2 regions of the Janthinobacterium sp. BJB401 genome follow, and region 2 is predicted to be linked to the other one. Evidence: predicted binding sites of a transcription regulator. Region 2 holds the regulator's gene; the other holds the start of a gene.
What was found. The regulator LexA, encoded in region 2, represses DNA repair genes until DNA is damaged. The targets are predictions, from matches to a motif close to ACTGTATNNNNATACAGT.
Positions count from the first base shown of each region.

Region 1: HWE17_RS00280 (DNA topoisomerase IV subunit B) is a predicted target of LexA. The motif match lies at 5,483-5,500, and genes of this name have one in related genera.

Region 1 is NZ_JABXFH010000001.1:63,400-75,515, reverse strand. It holds gene HWE17_RS00305 (DUF4118 domain-containing protein) at 1-379, opposite strand, end outside; gene kdpC (potassium-transporting ATPase subunit KdpC) at 542-1,117, opposite strand; gene kdpB (potassium-transporting ATPase subunit KdpB) at 1,128-3,212, opposite strand; gene kdpA (potassium-transporting ATPase subunit KdpA) at 3,222-5,027, opposite strand; gene kdpF (K(+)-transporting ATPase subunit F) at 5,027-5,116, opposite strand; gene HWE17_RS00280 (DNA topoisomerase IV subunit B) at 5,579-7,576, shown strand; gene HWE17_RS00275 (molecular chaperone HscC) at 7,576-9,285, shown strand; gene HWE17_RS00270 (J domain-containing protein) at 9,298-11,109, shown strand; gene parC (DNA topoisomerase IV subunit A) at 11,158-12,116, shown strand, end outside.
Region 2 is NZ_JABXFH010000026.1:1,857-13,972, reverse strand. It holds gene HWE17_RS17230 (MBL fold metallo-hydrolase) at 1-342, shown strand, start outside; gene HWE17_RS17225 (inorganic phosphate transporter) at 389-1,399, opposite strand; gene HWE17_RS17220 (DUF47 domain-containing protein) at 1,442-2,068, opposite strand; gene HWE17_RS17215 (replicative DNA helicase) at 2,160-3,545, opposite strand; gene rplI (50S ribosomal protein L9) at 3,681-4,136, opposite strand; gene rpsR (30S ribosomal protein S18) at 4,164-4,454, opposite strand; gene priB (primosomal replication protein N) at 4,480-4,779, opposite strand; gene rpsF (30S ribosomal protein S6) at 4,800-5,189, opposite strand; gene lexA (transcriptional repressor LexA) at 5,465-6,100, shown strand; gene HWE17_RS17185 (cystathionine gamma-synthase family protein) at 6,167-7,408, opposite strand; gene purF (amidophosphoribosyltransferase) at 7,558-9,081, opposite strand; gene HWE17_RS17175 (CvpA family protein) at 9,120-9,608, opposite strand; gene HWE17_RS17170 (SPOR domain-containing protein) at 9,629-10,612, opposite strand; gene folC (bifunctional tetrahydrofolate synthase/dihydrofolate synthase) at 10,637-11,935, opposite strand; gene accD (acetyl-CoA carboxylase, carboxyltransferase subunit beta) at 12,090-12,116, opposite strand, start outside.

The DNA of each region.
Region 1 (12,116 bases), on a different contig from region 2:
GATGGCGCGAACCGGCCACGTTCGAATGGGCCAGTTCATCCATCAGTATCAGCGGCGGCGCGCGCCGCAAGGCTTCGTCAAGATCGAATTCGTACAGGGTCTTGCCCCGGTACTCGATGGCCTTCAGGGGCAGCACGGGCAGCCCGTCAAGCTGGGCCGCCGTATCCTGGCGCCCATGCGTCTCCACCACGCCCACCAGCAAATCCTGGCCATCGGCCAGCAATTTGCGGGCGGCGGCCAGCATCGCATAGGTCTTGCCGACGCCGGCCGAAGCGCCAAAATAGATGCGCAGCCGGCCGCGCGCGGCTTTCTTTTCCTGCGCCTGCACTTGCGCCAGCAGGGCATCAGGGTCGGGGCGTTGGCTGTCGTTGGGGAGCATGTTGTATTTTAATCTTCTTGGGCTTTGTAGGTCGGATTAGCGCGCAAGCGCGTAATCCGACAACATCGTTGGCCTGGACAGTGGTGGTGTCGGCTTACGCTGCGCTAAGCCGACCTACGCCGACCCAGGCCGACGTTTGCTGACCTGCGCGCCGTTGCCAGCTTACTTTGCCATGGCATCGAGCGCCAGATTCAGTTCCAGCACATTCACGCGTGGTTCGCCGAAAAAGCCGATATACGCGGTTTTCTGCACCTTGGCGATGGCGTTTTCCACCTGCGCCAGCGGCACGGCGCGCACGCGGGCCACGCGCGGCGCCTGGTACAGGGCTGCCGCCAGGCTGATTTCCGGGTCCAGGCCGCTGCTCGACGCCGTCACCAGGTCGACGGGGATGGCGCGCGTATTGCCTGGGTCAGCCTCCTTCAGGGCGGCGATGCGCGCCTTGACGGCGTCCACCAGGGCCGGATTGGTCGGCCCTTGGTTCGAGCCGCCCGAGCCGGCGCCGTTATTGGCCATCGGCGCGGTGGCCGATGGACGGCCCCAGAAATATTTGGGCGAGGTGAAGGACTGGCCGATCAGGGTCGAGCCGACGGGTTTTCCGCCACGCTCGACGATGCTGCCGTTGACTTCATCGCTGAAAGCCAGCTGCCCGATGCCGGCCGTGGCAAACGGATAGACCACGCCGCAGATCACGGTCAGCGCGGCAAACAGGACCAGGGCGGGACGTACGATAGTGCTCATGATGGTTCCTTTAGACTAAATTGAGTGCGGACAGCAGCATGTCGATCAGCTTGATCCCGATGAAGGGCAGGATGATGCCGCCCAGGCCGTAGATCAGCAGATTGCGGCGCAACAGGCTGGCCGCGCCGATGGCCCGGTATTGCACGCCTTTGAGCGCCAGCGGAATGAGCACGACGATGATCAGGGCATTGAAGATCACGGCCGACATGATGGCCGACGCGGGGCTGGCCAGGTGCATGATGTCGAGCGCCTTCAGTTGCGGATACGTGCCCACGAAGGCGGCCGGGATGATGGCAAAGTACTTGGCGATGTCGTTCGAAATCGAGAACGTCGTCAGCGAGCCGCGCGTCATCAGCATCTGCTTGCCGATTTCAACGATTTCCAGCAGCTTGGTCGGGTTCGAATCCAGGTCGACCATATTGCCCGCCTCCTTTGCCGCCTGCGTGCCCGAGTTCATGGCCACGGCCACGTCGGCCTGCGCCAGCGCCGGGGCGTCGTTGGTGCCGTCGCCCGTCATCGCCACCAGGCGGCCTTCGGCCTGGTAGCTGCGGATCAGTTTCAGTTTGTCTTCCGGCGTCGCTTCGGCGAGGAAATCGTCCACGCCCGCCTCGGCGGCAATGGCCGCTGCCGTCAGCTTGTTGTCGCCCGTGATCATGACGGTCTTGATGCCCATGCGGCGCAGTTCCGCGAAGCGCTCCTTGATGCCGCCCTTGACGATATCCTTCAGCTCCACGGCGCCCATCACGCGGCCATCGTCGACCACCACCAGCGGCGTGCTGCCGCGGCGCGCGATGTCGTCGACGGCGCGCCCCACCTCGGCCGGATACGGCTGGCCCAGCGATTCCACATACTTTTTCATGGAATCGGCCGCGCCCTTGCGCAGCTGGCGTACCTGCTGCTCGCCAGGGATATCCACGCCGCTCATGCGCGTTTGCGCCGTGAAGGGCACGAAGGTGGCGTGCAGGCTGGCCATCTCGCGTTCGCGGATGTTGAACTTTTGCTTGGCCAGCACGACGATGCTGCGCCCTTCCGGCGTTTCATCGGCAAGCGAGGCCAGCTGCGCCGCATCGGCCAGCTGCTGCTCCGTCACGCCGGGGGCCGGCACGAAGCTCGACGCCTGGCGGTTGCCCAGGGTGATGGTGCCCGTTTTATCGAGCAGCAGCACGTCCACGTCGCCGGCCGCTTCCACGGCGCGGCCCGAGGTGGCGATCACATTGGCCTGCATCATGCGGCTCATGCCGGCCACGCCGATGGCGGACAACAGACCGCCGATGGTGGTCGGAATCAGGCACACGAGCAGCGCGATCAGCACGGTGATCGTCACCGGCGTGCCACTGCCGGCCGCCGCCACGGAAAACAGCGAATACGGCAGCAAGGTCACGGTGACGATCAGGAACACGATCGACAGGGCCACCAGTAAAATCGTCAGGGCGATTTCATTTGGCGTCTTCTGGCGCTTGGCGCCTTCGACCATGGCGATCATGCGGTCGATGAACGCTTCACCGGGGTTGACGGAAACGCGCACCAGCAGCCAGTCCGACAGCACGCGGGTGCCGCCCGTGACGGCGGAAAAGTCGCCACCCGATTCGCGGATGACGGGCGCCGATTCGCCCGTGATGGCGCTTTCGTCGACGGAAGCCACGCCGGCCGTCACTTCGCCATCGGCGGGAATCACGTCACCCGCCTCGACCAGCACCGTCATGCCCTTGCGCAGGTCGGTGGCCGGCGTGGGCAGCCAGGAAGTGCCGTATTTCGGCGTCTGCATTTTCTTTGCCATCACCGTTTGCTTGAGGGCGCGCAGCGAAGCCGCCTGGGCCTTGCTGCGGCCTTCGGCCAGCGCTTCGGCGAAATTCGCGAACAGCACGGTAAACCACAGCCACACGGCGACGGCGAGGATGAAGCCGAACGGCGCTTCGCCCTGGCCACCGCTGATCCCGGCCTGGGTCGCCAGCAGGCTCGTGATGATGCTGCCCACGTAGACGACGAACATCACGGGGCTGCGCCACTGCGTGCGGGGGTCGAGTTTTTTGAACGCATCGATGACGGCGGGGCCGATCAGTGCGGAATCGAACAAAGTCAGGCTTGTGCGTGACATGGTAGCCTCTTATTTGATGAAAAGTTGCAGGTGTTCGACGATCGGGCCCAGGGCCAGCGCGGGAACGTAATTCAATACGCCAACCAGCACGACGACGCCGATCAGCAAGCCGATGAACATGGGGCCGTGCGTGGGCATGGTGCCGGCATTGGCCGACAGGCGCTGTTTGGCCGCCAGCGAACCGGCCACCGCCAGCACGGGCACGATCACGCCGAAGCGGCCGAACCACATGGCGATCGCCAGCATCACGTTGTAGAACGGCGTGTTGGCGGACAGGCCGGCAAACGCGCTGCCGTTGTTGTTGGCGGCCGACGTGAAGGCGTAGAGGATTTCCGAGAAGCCGTGCGCGCCCGGATTGGCCACGCCGACCGTGCCCGGTTCGACCATCACGGCGATCGCCGTGCCCGTCAAGACCAGGGCTGGCGTAATCAGGATGGCCAGCGAGACCATCTTCATTTCATACGCCTGGATTTTCTTGCCCAGGTATTCAGGCGTGCGGCCTATCATCAGGCCGGCGATGAAGACGGCCAGGATAGCGAACATCAGCATGCCGTACAGACCCGTGCCCACGCCGCCGAAGACCACTTCGCCGAACTGCATCAGCAGCAGCGGCACCATGCCGCCCAGGGGCATGTAGGAGTCGTGCATGGAATTGACGGCGCCGCACGATGCCGCCGTCGTCACCGCCGCAAACAGGGTCGAGGAGCTGATGCCGAAGCGCGTTTCCTTGCCTTCCATATTGCCGCCCGATTGCAGGCTGCTGGCCTGCTGATCCACGCCCAGCGCTTGCAAGGCGGGATTGGCTTGCTGCTCGGCGCTCATCACGCCGGCCGTCATGACGACAAAGATCAGGCTCATGGCGGCCAGCACGGCCCAGCCCTGGCGCAGGTCGCCCACCATGCGGCCGAAGGTGAAGCACAGGCCGGCGGGAATGATGAAGATGGCCAGCATCTGCAGGAAGTTCGACAGCACGGTCGGATTTTCATACGGGTGCGAGGAATTGGCATTAAAGAAGCCGCCGCCATTCGTGCCCAACAGCTTGATCGATTCCTGCGACGCGACGGGGCCCATGGCGATCGTCTGCGTGGTCGCCACTTGCGCTTCCATCACGGGTTTGCCGGCGGTATCGAGCACGGGCTGGCCGTCGGCCGTCATTTTCGGCGTTTCATACGCCACGTGGTCGAGCAGGGTTACTTCCTTGTAGGCGGAAAAATTCTGGATCATGCCTTCGCCCATGAAGACGACGGACAGGGCCAGGGACAGCGGCAGCAGGATGTACAGGGTCGAGCGCACCAGGTCGACCCAGAAATTGCCGATCGATTTGCCCGAACGCGAAGCGAAGCCGCGCACCAGCGCGAAGATCACGGCGATGCCGGTGGCCGCCGAGAAGAAGTTCTGGCACGCCATGCCCAGCATCTGGGTCAGATAGCTCATGGTCTGTTCGCCGCCATAGCCCTGCCAGTTGGTATTGGCGACGAAGCTGACGGTGGTATTGAACGAGGAATCGGGGCTGACGGCGCCCAGGCCCTGTGGATTCAACGGTAAAAAGCCCTGCAGGCGCTGCAGGCCGTAGACGAAGACGGCGCCCACGGTATTGAAGACGATCAGGGCGATGGCATAGCTTTTCCAGCCCATGGCCTTGTCGGCGGGCAGGCCGGACCAGCGGTACAGCAGGTTTTCCAGCTTTTGCAGCCAGCCCAGGCCGCGCACGGGCGCATCGCCGGCCACCTTGGCCATGTACAGGCCCAGCGGATAGCCGGCGGCCAGCAGCACGGCCAGGAAAGCTACCAATAACAGTATCGATTGCGTCGTCATCACAGTTCCTCCGCCTTCAGCAGCGCTACCAGCAGGTACACGAGCAGGCCAGCCGAGACGACGGCGCCCAGCACATAAAACGCGTTCATTTGACGCTCCCTAATTTGTCGCAGGCGACGGCAAAGCCGGCCGCCACGACGAAAAACACGGCAATCAAGCCGAGATACACGAGATCCATTCCCACCCTCACACAGGTTTGTTTTGATAGTGAGCAGATTAGCCAAAAGGGTCTAAAAAATTCGTAAAGACTGGGGAGGTGCATGTAAACAAGATGTAAAAACGGGAGCTTTACCGCATAAAATCCATCACAATTGGCGCAAAACCACGCGCGCGGCGCACTGTTGTTGCCTTGGAGTAGCGCTATTGCTCACGGGACAAGATAGAATGCGCGAGCGTCCGCACAAGGACGCCAAGCCTGCCGCACTGCCCTCCCCCAGTGACGCTGGACGGGATATACTGTATATTCATACAGTTATCGCCGCCGCTGTCATTGCGCCCGCAGTGCCCTGGCCTGGCGTTCCAACCACTGTCTTTACTTAGCTTGAACACGTATGGCCACTAAAAAACCAGCATCCGACTACAGCGAATCATCCATCCGTGTCCTGAAAGGACTGGAACCCGTCAAGCAGCGCCCGGGGATGTACACCCGCACTGAAAATCCGCTGCACATCATTCAGGAAGTGATCGACAATGCCTCCGACGAGGCGCTGGGCGGTCATTGCACGCATATCGCCGTCACGCAAAACACGGACGGCAGCATCACCGTCGAAGACAATGGCCGCGGCATTCCCGTCGGCCTGCACCCGGAAGAAGGCGTGCCGACGGTGGAAATCGTGTTTACACGGCTGCACGCGGGCGGCAAGTTCGACAAGGGTTCGGGCGGCGCCTACGCGTTCTCGGGCGGTCTGCACGGCGTCGGCGTGTCCGTCACCAATGCGCTGTCGACGCGCCTGGAAATCACCGTCTGGCGCAAGGAAAGCGACGGCAACGGCCTGCACCACATGGTGTTTGCGAATGGCGACGTGATCGAGCCCTTGACTTCCCGCCCCGCCCCGCGCGACGGCAAAAAATCGGGTACGCGCGTCACCGCCTGGCCCGATGCGAAATACTTTGATTCGCCGAACATCTCGCAAACGGAGCTGCAACGCCTGCTGCGCTCGAAAGCCGTGCTGCTGCCGGGCGTGACCGTCACACTCACCAACGCGAAAACGGGCGACACGCAAACATGGCAGTACGCGGAAGGCTTGCGCGGCTACCTGACCGAAACGCTGGCGCAGGTATCGAATGGCGAAACCCTGATTCCCCTGTTCGAAGGCGCGCAATACGCTGGCCCGGATTCGGAAGGCTTTGCCGAAGGCGAAGGCGCGGCCTGGGTGGTGGCATGGACGGAAGAAGGCGCCATCGTGCGCGAATCGTATGTCAACCTGATCCCCACCTCGAATGGCGGCACGCACGAATCGGGCTTGCGCGACGGCCTGTTCGGCGCCGTGAAAAACTTCGTCGAAATGCATTCGCTGCTGCCCAAAGGCGTCAAATTGCTGCCGGAAGACGTGTTCGCGCGCGCTTCGTTCGTGCTGTCGGCCAAGGTGCTGGACCCGCAATTCCAGGGCCAGATCAAGGAGCGTCTGAATTCGCGCGACGCCGTGCGCCTCGTCTCGACCTTCACCAAGCCGCCGCTGGAACTGTGGCTGAACCAGCACGTCGACTACGGCAAGAAGCTGGCCGATCTCGTGATCAAACAGGCGCAGTCGCGCCAGCGCTCGCTGCAAAAAGTGGAAAAGAAAAAATCCTCAGGCGTCGCCGTCCTTCCCGGCAAGCTGACCGACTGCGAATCGTCGGACATCGCGCGCAATGAACTGTTCCTCGTCGAGGGCGACTCGGCGGGCGGTTCGGCCAAGATGGGCCGCGACAAGGAATTCCAGGCGATCCTGCCCCTGCGCGGCAAGGTCTTGAATTCGTGGGAAACGGACCGCGACCGCCTGTTCGCCAATAACGAAATCCACGATATTGCGGTCGCCATCGGCGTCGATCCGCACAGCGTGGGCGACTCGCCCGACCTGTCCGGCCTGCGCTACGGCAAGATCTGCATCCTGTCCGACGCGGACGTGGACGGCTCGCACATCCAGGTACTGCTGCTGACCTTATTCTTCAAGCACTTCCCCGTCCTGATCAACAAGGGCCACATCTGCATCGCCCGCCCGCCGTTGTACCGCGTGGACGCGCCAGCGCGCGGCAAGAAGCCGATGCAGAAAATCTACGCGCTCGACGACGGCGAACTGGTCGCCATCGAAGACAAGCTGCGCAAGGAAGGCGTGAAACAGGGCGCCTGGTCGATCTCGCGCTTCAAGGGCCTGGGAGAAATGAACGCCGAGCAGCTGTGGGAAACGACGATGAACCCGGACACGCGCCGCCTGCTGCCCGTGACCTTGGGTGAAGTCGACCACATGGCCTCGGCCTCGCGCTTCAATATGTTGATGGGCAAGGGCGAAGCGGCCGGGCGCCGCGCCTGGATCGAGGAACACGGCAATGAGGCGGAGGCAGATATCTGATGATCATCGGCATCGACCTGGGCACCACCAACAGCCTGGTCGCCATCTGGCGCGACGGCAAGGCTTCCATCATCCCGAATGCGCTCGGCGAGCACCTGACGCCGTCGTGCGTGAGCATCGATGACGACGGCACCGTGCTGGTGGGCCGCGCCGCGCGCGAGCGCCTGCAGACGCACCCGCAACTGACGGCGGCCGTCTTCAAGCGCTACATGGGCAGTGAAAAGAAGATCACCCTCGGCACGCAGCAATTCCGTCCGGAAGAACTGTCGTCGATGGTGCTGCGCGCGCTGAAGGAAGATGCCGAAGCCTTCCTCGGCCACAAGGTCGAGGAAGCCATCATCACCGTGCCCGCGTATTTCAGCGATGCGCAGCGCAAGGCCACGCGCATCGCCGGCCAGCTGGCGGGCTTGCGCGTGGAGCGCCTGCTCAACGAGCCGACGGCCGCCGCGCTGGCCTACGGCATCCGCGACAAGGAACAGGAAAGCAAATTTCTCGTCTTCGACCTGGGCGGCGGCACCTTCGACGTGTCGATCCTCGAACTGTTCGAAGGCGTGATGGAAGTGCGGGCCTCGGCCGGCGACAATTTTCTGGGCGGCGAAGACTTCGTCACCGTGCTGGTCGACGCTTTCATGGAAGGCAGCGGCTTGCGCGACGCCGTCGGCAGCCGCCTGCTCGACCCGCGCCAGCAACAACTGCTGCGCGATGAAGCCGAGCGCGTCAAGCGCCTGCTGTCGGACCAGCCGTCCGCGCGCATGGCCACGCGCTACCAGGACAAGGAATACAGCTGGGAGATCGGCGAAGACAAACTGGCGCAGCTGTGCGAGCCCCTGCTGGCCCGCTTGCGCCTGCCCGTGGAACGGGCGCTGCGCGACGCCACCATCCGCGCCGCGGAACTGAATGAAGTGGTGCTGGCCGGCGGCGCCACGCGCATGCCGCTGGTGCGCAAACTCGTCTCGCGCATGTTCGGCCGCTTCCCTGCCATCCACCTGGACCCGGACGAAGCCGTGGCGCTGGGCGCCGCCGTGCAGGCTGGCCTCAAGATGCGCGACGCGGCCCTGGACGAAGTGGTCATGACGGACGTGGCGCCGTACTCGCTGGGCATTTCCATTTCGCGCCAGGTCGGCGCGAACCAGTATGAAGGCGGGCATTACCTGCCCATCATCGAGCGCAACTCCGTGGTGCCCGTCTCGCGCACGGAAAACATCACCACCATCCACGACAACCAGAAGGAAATCAACGTGGCGATCTTCCAGGGCGAGTCGCGCCTGGTGGCCGACAACGTTTTCCTTGGCAAGATCAGCTTCCCGATCCCCGCGAAAAAGGCGGGCGAGATCGGCATCGACGTGCGCTTCACCTACGACGTCAGCGGCGTGCTGGAAGCGGAAGTGACGGTGCTGGCCACGCAGGAACGCCACAAGATGATCATCAGCGACAACGCGGGCGTGATGACGCCGGAACAGATCGAGCAGCGTTTTGCGGAACTGGCCGACCTGAAGATCCACCCGCGCGAGCAGATGGAAAACCGTACCCTGGTCACGCGCGCCGACCGCCTGTACGAACAGTCGCTGGGCGACGTGCGCCAGTACCTGGCGGCGCACACGGCCAATTTCCAGGCCGCGCTGGAAACGCAGGACCCGAACACCATCCGCAAGGCGCGCCAGGCGCTCGACGAGGTATTGCGCCAGGTCGAGAGCGAGAGCTTCCTGTAGATGGACGGCGGCATGGACAACGGACAGCGCAGCCTGTGGGCAATCCTGGGCACGGAGCCGACGGGCGACGAGCGCGCCCTCAAGCGCGCGTATGCGAAGCGCCTGAAGGTGACGCGTCCCGAAGACGATCCTGCCGCTTTCCAGGAGCTGCGCGAAGCGTATGAGTACGCGCTGCGCCATGCGCACCTGTTTGCCGAGGAGTTCCCGGAAGCGCAAGCGGCAGTGGCAGCGGTAGAAACGCCGGTCATGGAAACAGCCGAACTGTGGGGCGTCATCGACGAACCCGCGCGGGAAGCGCAGGAGCCGCACGAACCGCCTGCGGAACTGTGGGGCGTCATTGCCCAGGAACCCGCACCGCCATCCGAATTATGGGGCGTGGTCGCCATCGATCCGGCGCAGGAAGCGGCCAGCCTGTGGCAGGCATTCCTCGAGCATTCGCGGCACGCCGATGCCAGCGAGGTACTGGCCGGCATCCTGCAGGACGACGCCATGCTCAACCTCGACGTGCGCGAGGAATTCGACCTGTGTGCCCTGCGCTACTGCGCCAGCGCCGGCTATGACCTGGCGCTACGTGAGGCCCTGTTCGAACAGTTGGGCTGGGACCGCGATTTTTCCTACCTGGCGCGCAGCCATGGGGACCTGGTGCGCGCTGCCGTGCAGCGCTACCGGGCCGACCGTTCGTTCGCCCATTTCAGCGACAACCGCGACAGCTACCCGGGCCTCGATTGCATCATGTCGCAGCAATCGCCAAGCGCCTATGCGCGCCAGCTGTTCGACCAAAAATTCACGCTGCAGCTGCGCGAGCTGCTGCACGCGATACGCTGGCAGCACGCCGAGATGCTGGCCTGGAAGCTCGATACGGACCTGTTCGAGCAATGGGAACACGCCGTCCATGCCAAGCGCTACTTCAAGCAGACGGCGCTGGCCTCGGGCGGCCTCGGTTTCGTGCTGCACTTCATGCTCGCGGGCGTGCTCGATGCTGCCGGCTTCAAGCTCGCTGACACGGCCGCATATGCCAGCCTGCTGGGCTTCCAGGCGCTGGCCTTTTCCCTGCTGGCCATGCATGCCTTGCGCTGGCCAACGCCGCTGTTCGCGCGCCTGGAAGCGCTGCAAGAAGCGCTGCAGGACCGCCTGCCCATGCTGTGGCAGCGGCCCGGCTTGCGGCAACTGGGCTGGATCGCACCCTACCTCGTGCTGGCACTGCTGCTGTTCCTGCCCGAGCGCAGCGACAGCATGCGCCTCGTCACCGCGGCCGGCTTGTGCGCGTCGGCCCTGCTCGCGTATGCGATGAACCGCCAGCTGCTGCATGGCATGCTGCTGCTCCTGTGTCTGGGCCTGTCGCTGTTCGCGGCCATGTTCATGAGCGGCAGGGGCCCGTCGGCGCTGGCCATCGGCGAGGCCATGCCATTGATATTTTGCCTGGCGGCGCTGGCCCTGCGCTGCGCCACCGGCCTGTATGGCGATGGCGGCTTCCCCGAGGCGCTCTTGCCCCGCCTGCGCGCGGCATGGCTGATCGGCTGCGCGGGCTTGCTGTCGCTACTGTATGTGCAGCAGCTGCCGGCCGCCTTGGTCGGCGCCGCGCTGTATGCCTGGTCGTGCGCCGGCTTGCTGTTTTCCCCCACCGATTTCAAATGGAAGACGATCTGGCCGGTGGTGCTGGTGCCGTCACTCGCCAGTGTCGTGCTGGCCGGCCACGCCCCGGCCATCCGCGCCATGCCGATGCTGCATCACAGCGTCGAGCTGGCTCTGGCTGTGCTGTATTTCACCCTGCGCTATATGTATCTGACGTACGGCAAGTCCTTTTCCAAATCACGGCTGTCATAATCAGCCCCACGAATTCAACCGCAACCACTTAACACCGAAACAAGCGCCATGTCCACACAAACCAATTTATTTGACGATGCCCAGCCTGAGCCGATCGAGCCGGATGAACCGGTATTCGACGGCGAAGCGCTGACCCTGTCCACCTTTGCCGAGCGCGCCTATCTCGATTACGCCATCTCCGTCGTCAAGGGCCGCGCCCTGCCCGACGTGTGCGACGGCCAGAAGCCGGTGCAGCGCCGCATCCTGTATGCGATGAATGAGCTGGGCCTGAACTCCACGGCGAAGCCGCGCAAATCGGCGGCCGTGGTCGGCGACGTGCTCGGTAAATTGCATCCGCACGGCGACCAGTCCGTGTACGACGCGCTGGTGCGCATGGCGCAGGATTTTTCCTTGCGCTACCCGCTGATCGACGGCCAGGGCAACTTCGGCTCGCGCGACGGCGACGGCGCGGCGGCCATGCGTTACACGGAAGCGCGTCTGACGCCGATCGCCAAGCTGCTGATGGATGAAATCGGCATGGGCACGGTGGACTTCCAGCCCAACTACGACGGTTCGACGGAAGAACCGAAGCTGCTGCCGGCGCGCCTGCCGATGGTGCTGCTGAACGGCGCCTCCGGCATCGCCGTGGGCCTGGCGACGGAAATCCCGTCGCACAACCTGGCCGAAGTGGCCAAGGCGGCTGTCGCCATGATCCGCGATCCGAAAATGACGCACGCCGAACTGATGGCCATCATTCCCGGCCCCGACTTCCCCGGCGGCGGCCAGATCATCACGCCGCCGTCGCAAATCCAGGACATGTACGCGGGCGGCCGTGGCAGCATGAAGGTGCGCGCGCGCTGGAAAATCGAAGAGCTGGCGCGCGGCCAGTGGCAAGCCGTCGTGACGGAACTGCCGCCCGGTACCTCGTCGCAAAAGGTGCTGGAAGAAATCGAAGAGCTGACGAATCCGAAGATCAAGCTGGGCAAGAAGGCGCTGTCGCCGGACCAGGTGGCCCTGAAGGCGCTGAT
Region 2 (12,116 bases):
CATGCCGAGCATGCGGCCTGCGCGGCGCGCAATGCGCAGCGCCAGGCCGGCATCGACGCGCTGGTCGCCGGCGTCGACGCGCTGATCATGGATTGTTCGTACACGCGCGAGGAATACCCGGGCAAGCAGGGCTGGGGCCACGGCACCTTCGACGCCGCCTTCGACCTGGCCCTGCGCTGCGGCGCGCGGCGCCTGTACTGCACCCACCACGAACCGACCCGCAGCGACGAACAGCTCGAAGCCGTGTTTGCCGACGTGATGGGCCGCTATGCGAGCCGCCTGGCCGGCTTGCAGGTGTTCCTCGCCTGCGAGGGGCTGACGGTGGAATTGGCCGGCGCATAAAAAAAGGGAGCCGCAAGGCTCCCTTTTTACTGGCGTTGGCTATCCATCACATGATGTGGTGGCCAATCCACCAAGCGACTGCGGCAACAAACGCGGAGGCAGGAATCGTGAAGATCCAGGCCCAGACGATATTGCCCGCCACGCCCCAGCGCACGGCCGACATTTTTTGCGACGAGCCGACGCCGACGATGGCGCCCGTGATGGTGTGCGTGGTCGACACGGGAATGCCCAGCGCCGTCGAGACGAACAGGGTGATCGCGCCGCCCGTTTCGGCGCAGAAGCCGCCGACCGGTTTGAGCTTGGTGATCTTCTGGCCCATGGTCTTGACGATGCGCCAGCCGCCGAACAGGGTGCCGAAGCTGATGGCCGTGTAGCACGAGATGATGACCCACATCGGCGGCATGGCATCGGCCGCGCTGGAATAACCGGCGGCGATCAGCAGCATCCAGATGATGCCGATGGTTTTTTGCGCATCGTTGCCGCCGTGGCCCAGGCTGTAGGCGGCGGCCGATACCAGTTGCAAACGGCGGAACCACTTGTCGACCTTGCGCGGCGTCGAACGGACAAAAATCCACGACACGAGCAGCATCATGATCGAGCCGAAGACGAAGCCCAGTACCGGTGCGATGACGATGAAGGCGACGGTTTTCCACAGGCCGGCGGCGACCAGCGCGCCCGTGCCGGACTTGGCGACAGCGGCGCCCACCAGGCCGCCGATCAGCGCGTGCGAGGACGACGAGGGAATGCCGTAGTACCAGGTAAACAAATTCCAGAAGATGGCGCCCATCAGCGCGCCGAAGATCACGTACTGGTCGATCACGGCCGGGTCGATGGTTCCTTTGCCCACCGTGGCGGCCACGGTCAGCTGGTGGAACACGAAGATGGCGACGAAGTTGAACGTGGCGGCCATGGCAACCGCGGTCTGCGGTTTCAATACGCCCGTCGAGACCACCGTGGCGATCGCGTTGGCGGCATCGTGGAAGCCGTTCATGAAGTCAAACAGCAGCGCGAGGACGATCAACAGGCCTAGCACGTAGATGCTGATTTGTATGGTCATTGTAGTTTCTTTTCTGATTCTGGTTCAGGACAGGCCCAACGCTTACGCGTTTTCGACGATGATGCCTTCGATAATATTGGACACATCTTCGCAACGGTCGGTCACGGTTTCCAGAATTTCGTAGATCGCTTTCAGCTTGATCAGATTGCGCACGTCCGGCTCGTCGCGGAACAGCTTGGACATGGCGGCGCGCATCACGTGGTCGGCGTCCGACTCCAGGCGGTCGATCTCTTCGCAGATGGCGACGATCTTGCGCGAGTTGTCCATGTTGTGCAGCATGGCGACGGCGTCGCGCACTTTTTCGGTACAGGCCAGCACCAGTTCGGCCAGGCGCTTGGCTTCCGGCGTGACGGCTTTCAGGTCGTACAGCGAGACGGTTTGCGCCGCATCTTCCAGCAGGTCGAGGATGTCGTCCTGGCGCGTGATCAGCTGATGGATGTCATCGCGGTCGATCGGCGTGATGAAGGTCTTGTGCAGCATTTCCACGGTGGCGTAGGTGACTTTGTCCGCCTGTTTCTCGATGCTTTCGATCGCATGTACGCGGTTTTCCAGGTCGTCGAAATTGGTCATCAGGCCGAGCATCTCTTTCGCGCCCTTGACGCACAGTTCCGCGTGCTGGTTAAACAATTCAAAAAACTTGCCCTCAGTGGGCATCAAGCGTCCAAACATGTCATTCTCCGTTAAGCATTGAGTCGTGTTATTTACTACAGAAAGCCGCCCCGTATGAGGGGGCGGCCAATGGAATATCAGTGCTGCTGTGTTAGTCGCCTTGGTAAAGCGCCAGGCCACCACTGTAATTGCCAAATTTGGTGTACTGCCCCATGAAGGTGAGGCGGATGCTGCCGATTGGACCGTTACGTTGTTTACCGATGATGATTTCGGCCGTTCCCTTGTCTGGCGAGTCGGGGTTATACACCTCGTCGCGGTAAATGAACAGGATCACGTCGGCATCCTGCTCAATAGCGCCCGATTCGCGCAAGTCGGACATGACGGGACGTTTGTTCGGGCGTTGTTCCAGCGAGCGGTTCAGCTGGGACAGCGCGATCACGGGGCAACCGAGTTCTTTCGCCAGGCCTTTCAAGCCCCGTGAAATCTCGGAAATCTCCGTGGCGCGGTTGTCGCCCGGCGTATTGGCCGACATCAGCTGCAAGTAATCGACGATGATCAGGCCCAGCTTGCCGCATTGACGCGACAAGCGGCGCGAACGGGCGCGCAATTCGATGGAATTGAGCGCCGGCGTTTCGTCGATGTACAACTGCGCGTCGTTCATCTTTTGAATGGCATTCGTCAGGCGCGGCCAGTCTTCGTCGTTCAGGCGGCCCGTACGCAGGCGGTGCTGGTCGAGCTGCCCGACGGAGCCGAGCATACGCATGGCCAGCTGGGCGCCGCCCATCTCCATCGAGAACACGGCCACGGGCAAGCCGCTGTCGATGGCCACGTTTTCGCCGATGTTGACGGAAAACGCCGTCTTGCCCATCGACGGACGGCCCGCCACGATCACCAGATCGCCCGGCTGCAGACCGGAGGTCATGCGGTCGAGGTCGATGAAACCGGTAGGCACGCCCGTGATTTCACTCTGGTTGTCGCGGCTGTACAGCTCATCGATGCGCTCGACCACCTGCGTCAGCAGGGGCTGGATGGCGGTCCAGCCCTGGGCGCCGCGCGCGCCTTCTTCCGCGATGGCGAAAATCTTCGATTCGGCCTCGTCAAGCATCTGCTTGACTTCCTTGCCTTGCGGGCTGAAGGCCGTGCCGGAGATATCGTCGGCGACGGTGATGAGTTTGCGCAGCACGCCGCGGTCGCGCACGATCTCGGCGTAACGCCGGATGTTCGCGGCCGATGGCGTGTTTTGCGCCATGGCGTTCAGGTAAGCGAGTCCGCCCACATCATCGGCCTTGCCGAGCTGGGTCAGGGTTTCAAAAACAGTAATGACATCGGCTGGCTTGGAAGCGTTAACCATCTTGACGATTTGCTCGAAGATGATGCGATGGTCATAGCGATAGAAATCCTCCGCATGCATGAAGTCGGCGATGCGGTCATATGCGGCATTGTCGCGCAGCAGACCACCGATAACGGATTGTTCTGCTTCGATCGAATGCGGCGGAATACGGAGGGAATCCAGTTGCGGATCAGAGGGGGCGTTCATGGCGCGAATTATACCCGCTTCGGCGTGCTGGCAAAAATAAAGGGCTGAAATTGAGCGAAAAAAAGGCCACAAAAAAGCCGGGCGAACCCGGCTTTTCATCGTGCGGCAATGCTTGCGGGCCAGGCCCGCAGACAATTACGCGTTCGCGTCTGGAACGACAGCGATAACAACTTCCACGACCACGTCGGTGTGCAGAGCAACCGAAACGTTGTGCTCGCCAACGATCTTCAGCGGGCCGGTAGGCATGCGGATTTGTGCTTTTTCAACAGCAAAACCTTGCTTGGTCAGCGCTTCAGCGATGTCGAAGTTGGTGACGGAACCGAACAGACGGCCATCAACACCAGCTTTTTGAGCAACTTGAACGGTCAGGCCGCTCAGTTTTTCGCCCTGGGCTTGCGATGCGGCCAGTTTGGCGGCAGCAGCTTTTTCCAGTTCGGCGCGCTTGACTTCGAATTCAGCCACAGCGGTTGCCGTAGCACGACGTGCCAGGCGTTGCGGGATCAGGAAGTTACGTGCGTAACCGTCTTTGACTTTGACGACTTCGCCGAGGTTACCGACGTTAACAACTTTTTCTAACAGAATGATTTGCATAGTTCTTCTCCAGGAATATCTGACCGATTAAGCGTGGTGCAGATCGGTGTATGGCAGCAGCGCGAGGAAGCGAGCGCGCTTGATTGCGGTGTCAACTTGGCGCTGGTAGTGCGCTTTGGTACCGGTCAGGCGTGCTGGCATGATCTTGCCGTTTTCTTGGACGAAGTCTTTCAGCGTGTCGACGTCTTTGTAGTCGACTTGCTCAACGTGAGCTGCGGTGAAGCGGCAGAACTTCTTGCGTTTGAACAACGGGTTTTGCTGTTTGCGTTTTTCTTTAAGCTTGAGCTTATTTTTGTCGAACTTTTTACCGAATGCCATGTCAGGCTCCTGTATCTAAAATGCGCTAGTCAGAATTGACTGCACTAAAATCAATGATGTGAAACACCAAACTCTTGCTGTTGCGGCTCTTCCTGGCCAGGAAACCCGTGAACTGATAGACCCCGCCCAAGCTTGCCTGGCTGAACCGGCCTGAAATTTCGCCAGCGGCTAGCGCGGCAACATCAAACTCGGTCAAACGGGCAATCCCTGCTTCCATCTGCTGCGAACTGTGTTGCAATACTGCATTCACAATCGGCAGCCCTGCCGGGGTATAGCGCAATATTTCGCGCTCGGCAATGATGGCAGTGACTTGTAGCTGGTTCAGCGCACGATCCTGGTCAAGAATTAAGCTGCTGCTGCGGCTGGAGCGGCTGCTGGTGCTTCGGTGCGGTGGCTTTTGGCCGCGTCTTCGCGTTGTACCGATTTCATCATCGGCGAAGGAGCTGTTTCAGCTTTCTTCATTTTAACGGTCAGGTGACGCAACACGGCATCATTGAATTTGAATGCTGTTTCCAACTCGACCAGGGTCTCGTTGTCGCATTCGATGTTCAGGCAGATGTAGTGTGCTTTAGGCAGCTTTTGGATCGAGTAAGCCATTTGACGGCGGCCCCAATCTTCCACGCGGTGAACCGAACCGCCGCGGGTGGTTACGCTGGCTTTGTAGCGTTCGATCATCGCGGGCACTTGCTCGCTTTGGTCCGGATGGACGATAAAGACTATTTCATAATGACGCATGCAAACTCCTTCAGGTCGGATTGATAATCGCCCACCCCGGCGTCAAGACGGGTGTGGGAAGGTCAGCCGAAGATTATAACCGCCTTTTGCAAACGTTTCAATCATTCCTTCTACCTGCGCCCGAAAAGCCCGCGCGCCGTGCCGCTTTTCATCGGTGCACAAGTATTTCTTGCGAAATCCGCCGAAAACACGGAAATCCCCTTGCATAGTGGGCGATACTGTACAAAAATACAGACTGTTCATATAGACAGCATTTTAGTATGCACCCACCGCTCATGATCAAGCTGACAGCACGACAAGAACAAATCCTGAACCTGATCAAGGACGCGATTGAAAACACGGGCTTTCCTCCCACCCGTGCCGAAATCGCCAATGAACTGGGTTTCAAATCGGCCAATGCGGCCGAAGAGCATTTGCAGGCCCTGGCCCGCAAGGGTGCGATCGAGATTTCGCCCGGCACCTCGCGCGGCATCCGCCTGATCGGCGCGGCCGCCGAAGCGCCGCCATCGAAAGTGCCGGCAGCGCTGCTGATGTCGCTGCCCCTGATCGGCCGGGTGGCCGCCGGCTCGCCCATCCTGGCGCAGGAAAACCTGGAGGCGAGCTACAACGTCGACCCGGCCCTGTTCTCGGCCAAACCCGACTTCCTGCTGAAGGTGCGCGGCTGGTCCATGCGCGACGCCGGCATCATGGATGGCGATTTACTGGCCGTGAAAAAGGTCGACAGCGCCAAGAACGGCCAGATCGTCGTGGCCCGCATCGGCGACGAAGTCACCGTCAAGCGCTACAAGAAAACGGGTTCCGTCATCGAACTACTGCCGGAAAACCCGGACTTCAAGGTGATTACCGTATCACCGGAAGACGAGTTTGCTTTGGAAGGTTTGGCCGTCGGACTGATGCGCAGCTGGCATTAAACTGCCGCATGCAAAAAGGGCCGCCACAGTCATGCTGTTGCGGCCCTTTTTTATTGCCCGGGCGTTTTATACAGCGAGGGCGTCATGGAAATCCGCGAGCAAGTCAGCCTCATCCTCGATGCCCACCGATACGCGGATCAGCGATTCGGCAATGCCCATGCTGGCGCGGCGCTCGGCGCCCATCTCATAGAAAATCGTGTGGGCGACGGGAATGACGAGGGTGCGCGTGTCGCCCAGATTGCTCGCTGGAATAGCCAAATTCAAACGGTTGAGGAAATCGAAGCAATCGATGCCATCCTTCAGCTCAAAGCTGAACAGCGAACCATAGCTGCGGAACAAGTCGGTGGCCAGCGCGTGCTGCGGGTGCGACGCCAGCCCTGGGTAATGCACTGCCGCCACGCGTGGGTCGGCGGCCAGCATGGTGGCCAGCGCCAGGGCGTTCGAGCAAGTGCGGTCCATGCGCAAGGCCATGGTTTCCGCGCCGACGGCGATATGGTGCGCCGCTTCCGGCCCCAACGAAGCGCCGAAGTCGCGCAAGGCCTTGGCGCGGATTTGCGCGATACCCCACTGGGCCGGCGCCGCCTTCTTGTAGTTCTCGAAGATGTTCGGATACTGCGTCCAGTCGAACACGCCCGTGTCCGTCAAGCTGCCGCCCAGGGCATTGCCGTGGCCGCCGATGGATTTCGTCAAGGCATTGACCACCAGGCCCGCGCCCACGGCTTTCGGGCGGAACAGGTAAGGCGTCGTCATGGTGTTGTCGACGATGTACAAAATGCCCTTCTCGCGGCACAAGTCGCCGATCTTCGCCAGGTCGGCGATCTGCGTGCGCGGATTGGCGATGGTTTCCACAAAGACGATGCGCGTGGCCGGCGTGATGGCGGCCGCGACATTGGCGACATCGGTGGCGTCGACGAACGATACGCCGATGCCCTGCCCCGTCACCGTTTGCCACAGGCTGTTGGTGTTGCCAAACAAAAAGGCCGACGACACGACATGGTCGCCTGCGCGCAGCAAGGATTGCACCACGGCGCCGATGGCGCCCATGCCGGTGGCGAAGCACAAGGTCGCCACGCCGTCTTCCATCTTGTTGACCTTGTCTTCCAGCGCGGAGACAGTCGGATTGCCCTGGCGGCCGTAGCGGAAGCCTGGCTCCTTGCCCTGGAACACGGAAGCGAGCTGGCGCGCATCGGCGTAACCGAAGGCAACGGAAGTGTGCACGGGCTTGTGCAGGGAACCGTGCTCAATGCCCTTGCGGCGGTCGTTATGCAGGATGGTGGTGGTAAAGCCGTAGGTTTTTTTGGTGGTCATGGTGAGAATTCCGAATATTCGATTTGCCGCGCAACCCCAAGGCAAATGCTGGGGTCAGTCCCTCCGGAATCGGAATGCGCACCACTGGCGCGCATTCCCCCGACGGGTCTGACCCCGAAAAAAAGCCCGGCATCGGCCGGGCAGGTTACTTATGCTTCTGTCGTCGCCAGGTTCAGGTTCAGCTGGGAACGCGGCGTATCTTCGGGCGCTGCCGCCTTCGGATGGTGGCGCGCATATTCCAGGCGGTCCAGGTATTCCTGCGACACGTCGCCCGTCACGTACACGCCATCGAAGCACGATGCTTCGAAGTTGGTGAGCGCCGGGTTGACGTCGGCAATCGCCTGCTTCAGCGCGCCGATATCCTGGTAGACCAGGTAGTCGGCCGTAATTTCGCGGCACACTTCTTCCGTCGTGCGGCCGTAGGCGATCAGTTCGTCGCGCGTCGGCATGTCGATGCCGTACACGTTCGGGTAGATCACCGGAGGCGCTGCCGAGGCGAAGATGACTTTCGTCGCGCCCGCTTCACGCGCCATCTGCACGATTTCACGGCTGGTGGTGCCGCGCACGATGGAATCGTCGACCAGCAGCACCACTTTATCCTTGAATTCGGACGGGATCGCGTTGAGCTTCTGGCGCACGGATTTTTTGCGTGCCGCCTGGCCCGGCATGATGAAGGTACGGCCGATGTAGCGGTTCTTGATGAAGCCTTCGCGGTACTCGATGTTCAGCGCCATGGCCAGCTGGATGGCGGCCGGACGCGAGGAATCGGGAATCGGCATGACCACGTCGATATGCACGCCTGGCAACTCGGCGCGGATCTTCTCGGCCAGATACTCGCCCATTTTCAGGCGCGTGGCGTACACGGAGGCGCCATCGATGACGGAGTCGGGACGGGCCAGGTAGACGAATTCGAACACGCACGGGTTCAGGCTGGCGTTGTCGGCGCACTGGGCGCTGTGCAATTTCTTGTCAGCATCGATGAAGACGGCTTCGCCGGGACCGATGTCGCGCACGAAGCGGAAGCCCATGCCTTCCAGGGCCACGGATTCGGAAGCGATCAGGTATTCGGGACCCTGCTCCGTTTCATTGATGCCCAGGCATAGCGGACGGATGCCATGCGGATCGCGGAAGGCCAGCAAGCCCACGCCGGCGATTTGCGCCACGGCAGCATAACCGCCCTTGACGCGGCGGTTCAGCACGGTAACGGCCTTGAAGATGGCTTCCGGGTCCAGGTTCAGGCCCGTCGTCGCTTCCTGGATTTCATGCGCCAGCACGTTGAGCAGCACTTCCGAGTCGGAATCGGTATTGATGTGGCGGCGGTCGTTCTTGAACATTTCCAGCTTCAACTGTTCCCAGTTGGTCAGGTTGCCATTGTGCGCCAGGGTGATGCCGAACGGCGCATTCACATAGAACGGTTGTGCTTCCTCTTCGCTCGACGAACCGGCCGTCGGGTAGCGGCAATGGCCGATGCCCGTCGTGCCTTGCAGCGAACGCATGTTGCGCGTACGGAAGACGTCACGCACGAGGCCATTGGCCTTGTGCATGGAAAACATACTGCTGTGATTGGTCGCAATCCCTGCCGCGTCCTGACCGCGATGTTGCAGGAGCAACAATGCATCATAGAGCAATTGATTGACAGGTTGATGGGAAACGACGCCGACGATGCCACACATGGTGTGCTCCTAAACTGTGCTACTGATTTTAAAAAAATTCAAAATTTCACATGCTGCGCGTAAGCGGCAGGCAGATAAGGCTTGATGGCGCGCGCGCCCTGCTCCGCGAGCGGGCTGAGCTGCGCGTTTTTCCAGAATGGCTGCTGCGGTATGGAAGTCATGCCACACAAGATGACGGCGGTCAGCACGATCACAAGGCCCCGCGCCACACCGAACAGGGTGCCCAGGGTGCGGTCGGCCAGGCTCAGGCCCGTCACCTTGACGAGCGCGTCGACCGTCATGGACAGCAATCCCATCAAAATGCGCACGCCGATGAACAGCACGACGAAGGCCAGCAACAAACGGATGGCTTCGCCCGGCACAGCTTCCGGCAGGAATTTCGCCAGGGTGGCGCCATACGCGTTGGCAATGACGAACGCCACGATCCAGCTGACCAATGACAGTATTTCCTTGACCAGGCCACGCATCATGCTGATCAGCACGGACGTCACCAGCACGAACAGCACCAGGTAATCGAAGATCGTCACGCGCGTTCAGCCTTGCAACATCACGCCGGCACCAGACTGCCGCCCAGGCCTAGCTTTTGCAGCTTGGCGCGGGTCTTTTCGGCATCCTCGCGGCTGCCGAACGGGCCCACGCGCACGCGGATGCGCTCGCCCGCCGGGCTGGAGACTTTCTGCGTGTACGACTTGATGCCCGCTTCGCGCAGCTTGTCCTGCAATTCGTCGACCTTGTCCTGCGTCGCCAGGGCCGCCACCTGCACCACGAACTTGCCGCTGCCGGCGTCGTGCGCCTTGTCCTGCACCTTGTCTTGTGCTTTCTCTTGTGGCTTGCCTTCCAGAATCGCCAGCGCGCGCGCGGCATCGTCAGCCGATTGCGCCGGCTTGGCAGGCTTCGGCTCAGGCTTGGCTTCCGGCTTTACTTCATGCTTGGGCTCAGGCTTGGGCTCGGGCTTGGACTCGTGTTTCGGCTCGGGCTTGCTTTCGTGTTTCGGTTCCGGTTTCGGCTCCACCTTGACAGGCTTGGGCTCGGGTTTCGGTTCCACATAAGTTGGCTTGACCGTTGCAGGCTGGGCGGCGGCCAGCACGGGTGCCGGTGTGGGCGTCGGCTTGGCCGCAGGCGGCAGCGGCGCGTCGACGATTTCCTCGGACTGGTCCAGGCCATTCGCTGCAGCTTGCGCCGGGACGGCCGGCACGGGCGCCGGTGCAGGCGCAACAGCCTTTTCCTTGGACGGAATGTCGATGGCGATATCGTTGAACGGCGCCTTCGGCTCGGAATCGAGCAGCATCGGCAAGCCGACAGCCACGCCCAAGGCCAGGGCAATGGCCCCGACCAGGCGGCGGCGTGCGCGCTTTTTTTCAGGCAAGACCGGATCCGGCGCTTCCTTGCCGCCACGGCGCGAACCACCGCCACCGGAGGTGTTGGCTGCGCGCTTGCGGGTCGGCGACTGTGCTTCGCCAGGGACATAAAAGCCGCTGTCTTCGCCAGAGGATTCTTGCTTGTTTTTAAACAGTTTCGAGAACAAGCCCATGCGTGATTTTCAGTCGAGTGCGTTTCAGTGAAGTGAGGATTTTCGGGCCTTCATCACGCCGGCAACGGTGAGGAAAGAACCAAAGACCACAATTCTATCATTCTCACCGGCCCGGCTCATTGCATTTGCAAAAGCTTGTGCCGGATCATCGAAAATAGACACAGTATGTTCGCTGCTGTCAGGCTTGTCTTCGAGCATGATCTGCACCTTGGCGGCCAGCTCGGAAGCCGTGGCCGCGCGCGGCGAAGGCAGGCCCGTCAGGCACCAGTGGTCGACATGTTCGCTCATCGCAGCCAATACGCCATCGATATCCTTGTCCTGCATGGAGCCGAACACGGCATAGGTATACGGGTGGAAACCCATATTGCCCAGGTTCTGGTTCAGCGCCGAGGCCGCGTGGGGGTTGTGCGCCACGTCGAGGATCACGCTGGGGCGGCCAGGCAAGACCTGGAAGCGGCCCGGCAGCTCCACCGTCACCAGCCCCGTGCGCACTTCCTGCGCGCCCACGGGCAGTTTCAGCTTCAGCACTTCCAGGGCGGCCAGCACGGCCGTCGCGTTCAGGATCTGGTTGGCGCCGCGCAAGCTCGGGTAAGCGAGCGAATTGCGGCGCTGCTCGCGTCCGCCGTAGTTCCACTGCTGCTTGTCGCCCGAATAATTGAAATCGCGGCCCATCAGCCACAGGTCGGCGCCGATGGCTTCGGCATGGTCGATCAGCGACTGCGGCGGCACGGGGTCGCTGCAGATGGCCGCCTTGCCCGGACGGAAAATGCCGGCCTTTTCAAAGCCGATCGCTTCGCGCGTGTCGCCCAGGTAATCCGTGTGGTCGATGTCGACGCTGGTGACGATGGCCACATCGGCGTCGATCACGTTGACGGCGTCCAGGCGCCCGCCCAGGCCCACTTCCAGGATGGCCACATCCAGCTTGGCCTGCGACAGCAAATGCAGAATCGCCAGGGTGGTGAATTCGAAATACGTCAGCGGCGTGTCGCCGCGCACAGCGTCGACGGCATGGAAGCTGGCAACAATCTGTTCATCGCTGGCCATCTCGCCCAGCACGCGCGCGCGCTCGTTAAAGTCGAGAAAATGCGGCTTGATGTACAGCCCCACTTTGTAGCCGGCACGCAACAGCACGGATTCCAGCATGGCGCAGGTGGAGCCCTTGCCATTCGTGCCCGCCACCATGATCACGGGGCAGGTAAAAGCCAGCTGCATGCGCGCCTTGACGGCTTGCACGCGGTCCAGGCCCATGTTGATCTGGGTTTCCGAATGGCGGGTTTCCAGCATGGCGAGCCAGTCCGGCAAGGTGGTGGGGAGGTTTTGCATGGGAGACTTCTTGAAAAGAGTGCGCGAGGCGGGAAAGACATGAGACCCGAACCGAAGACTGGGGTCGGTCCCTGCGGGATCGAGATTCACTCCACTGGAGTGAATCTCCCCATCGGGTCCGACCCCGGCAGTTCAGGTTTTGGGGTAAATCAAATTACGCCAGTACTTCCACAGCCTGGTT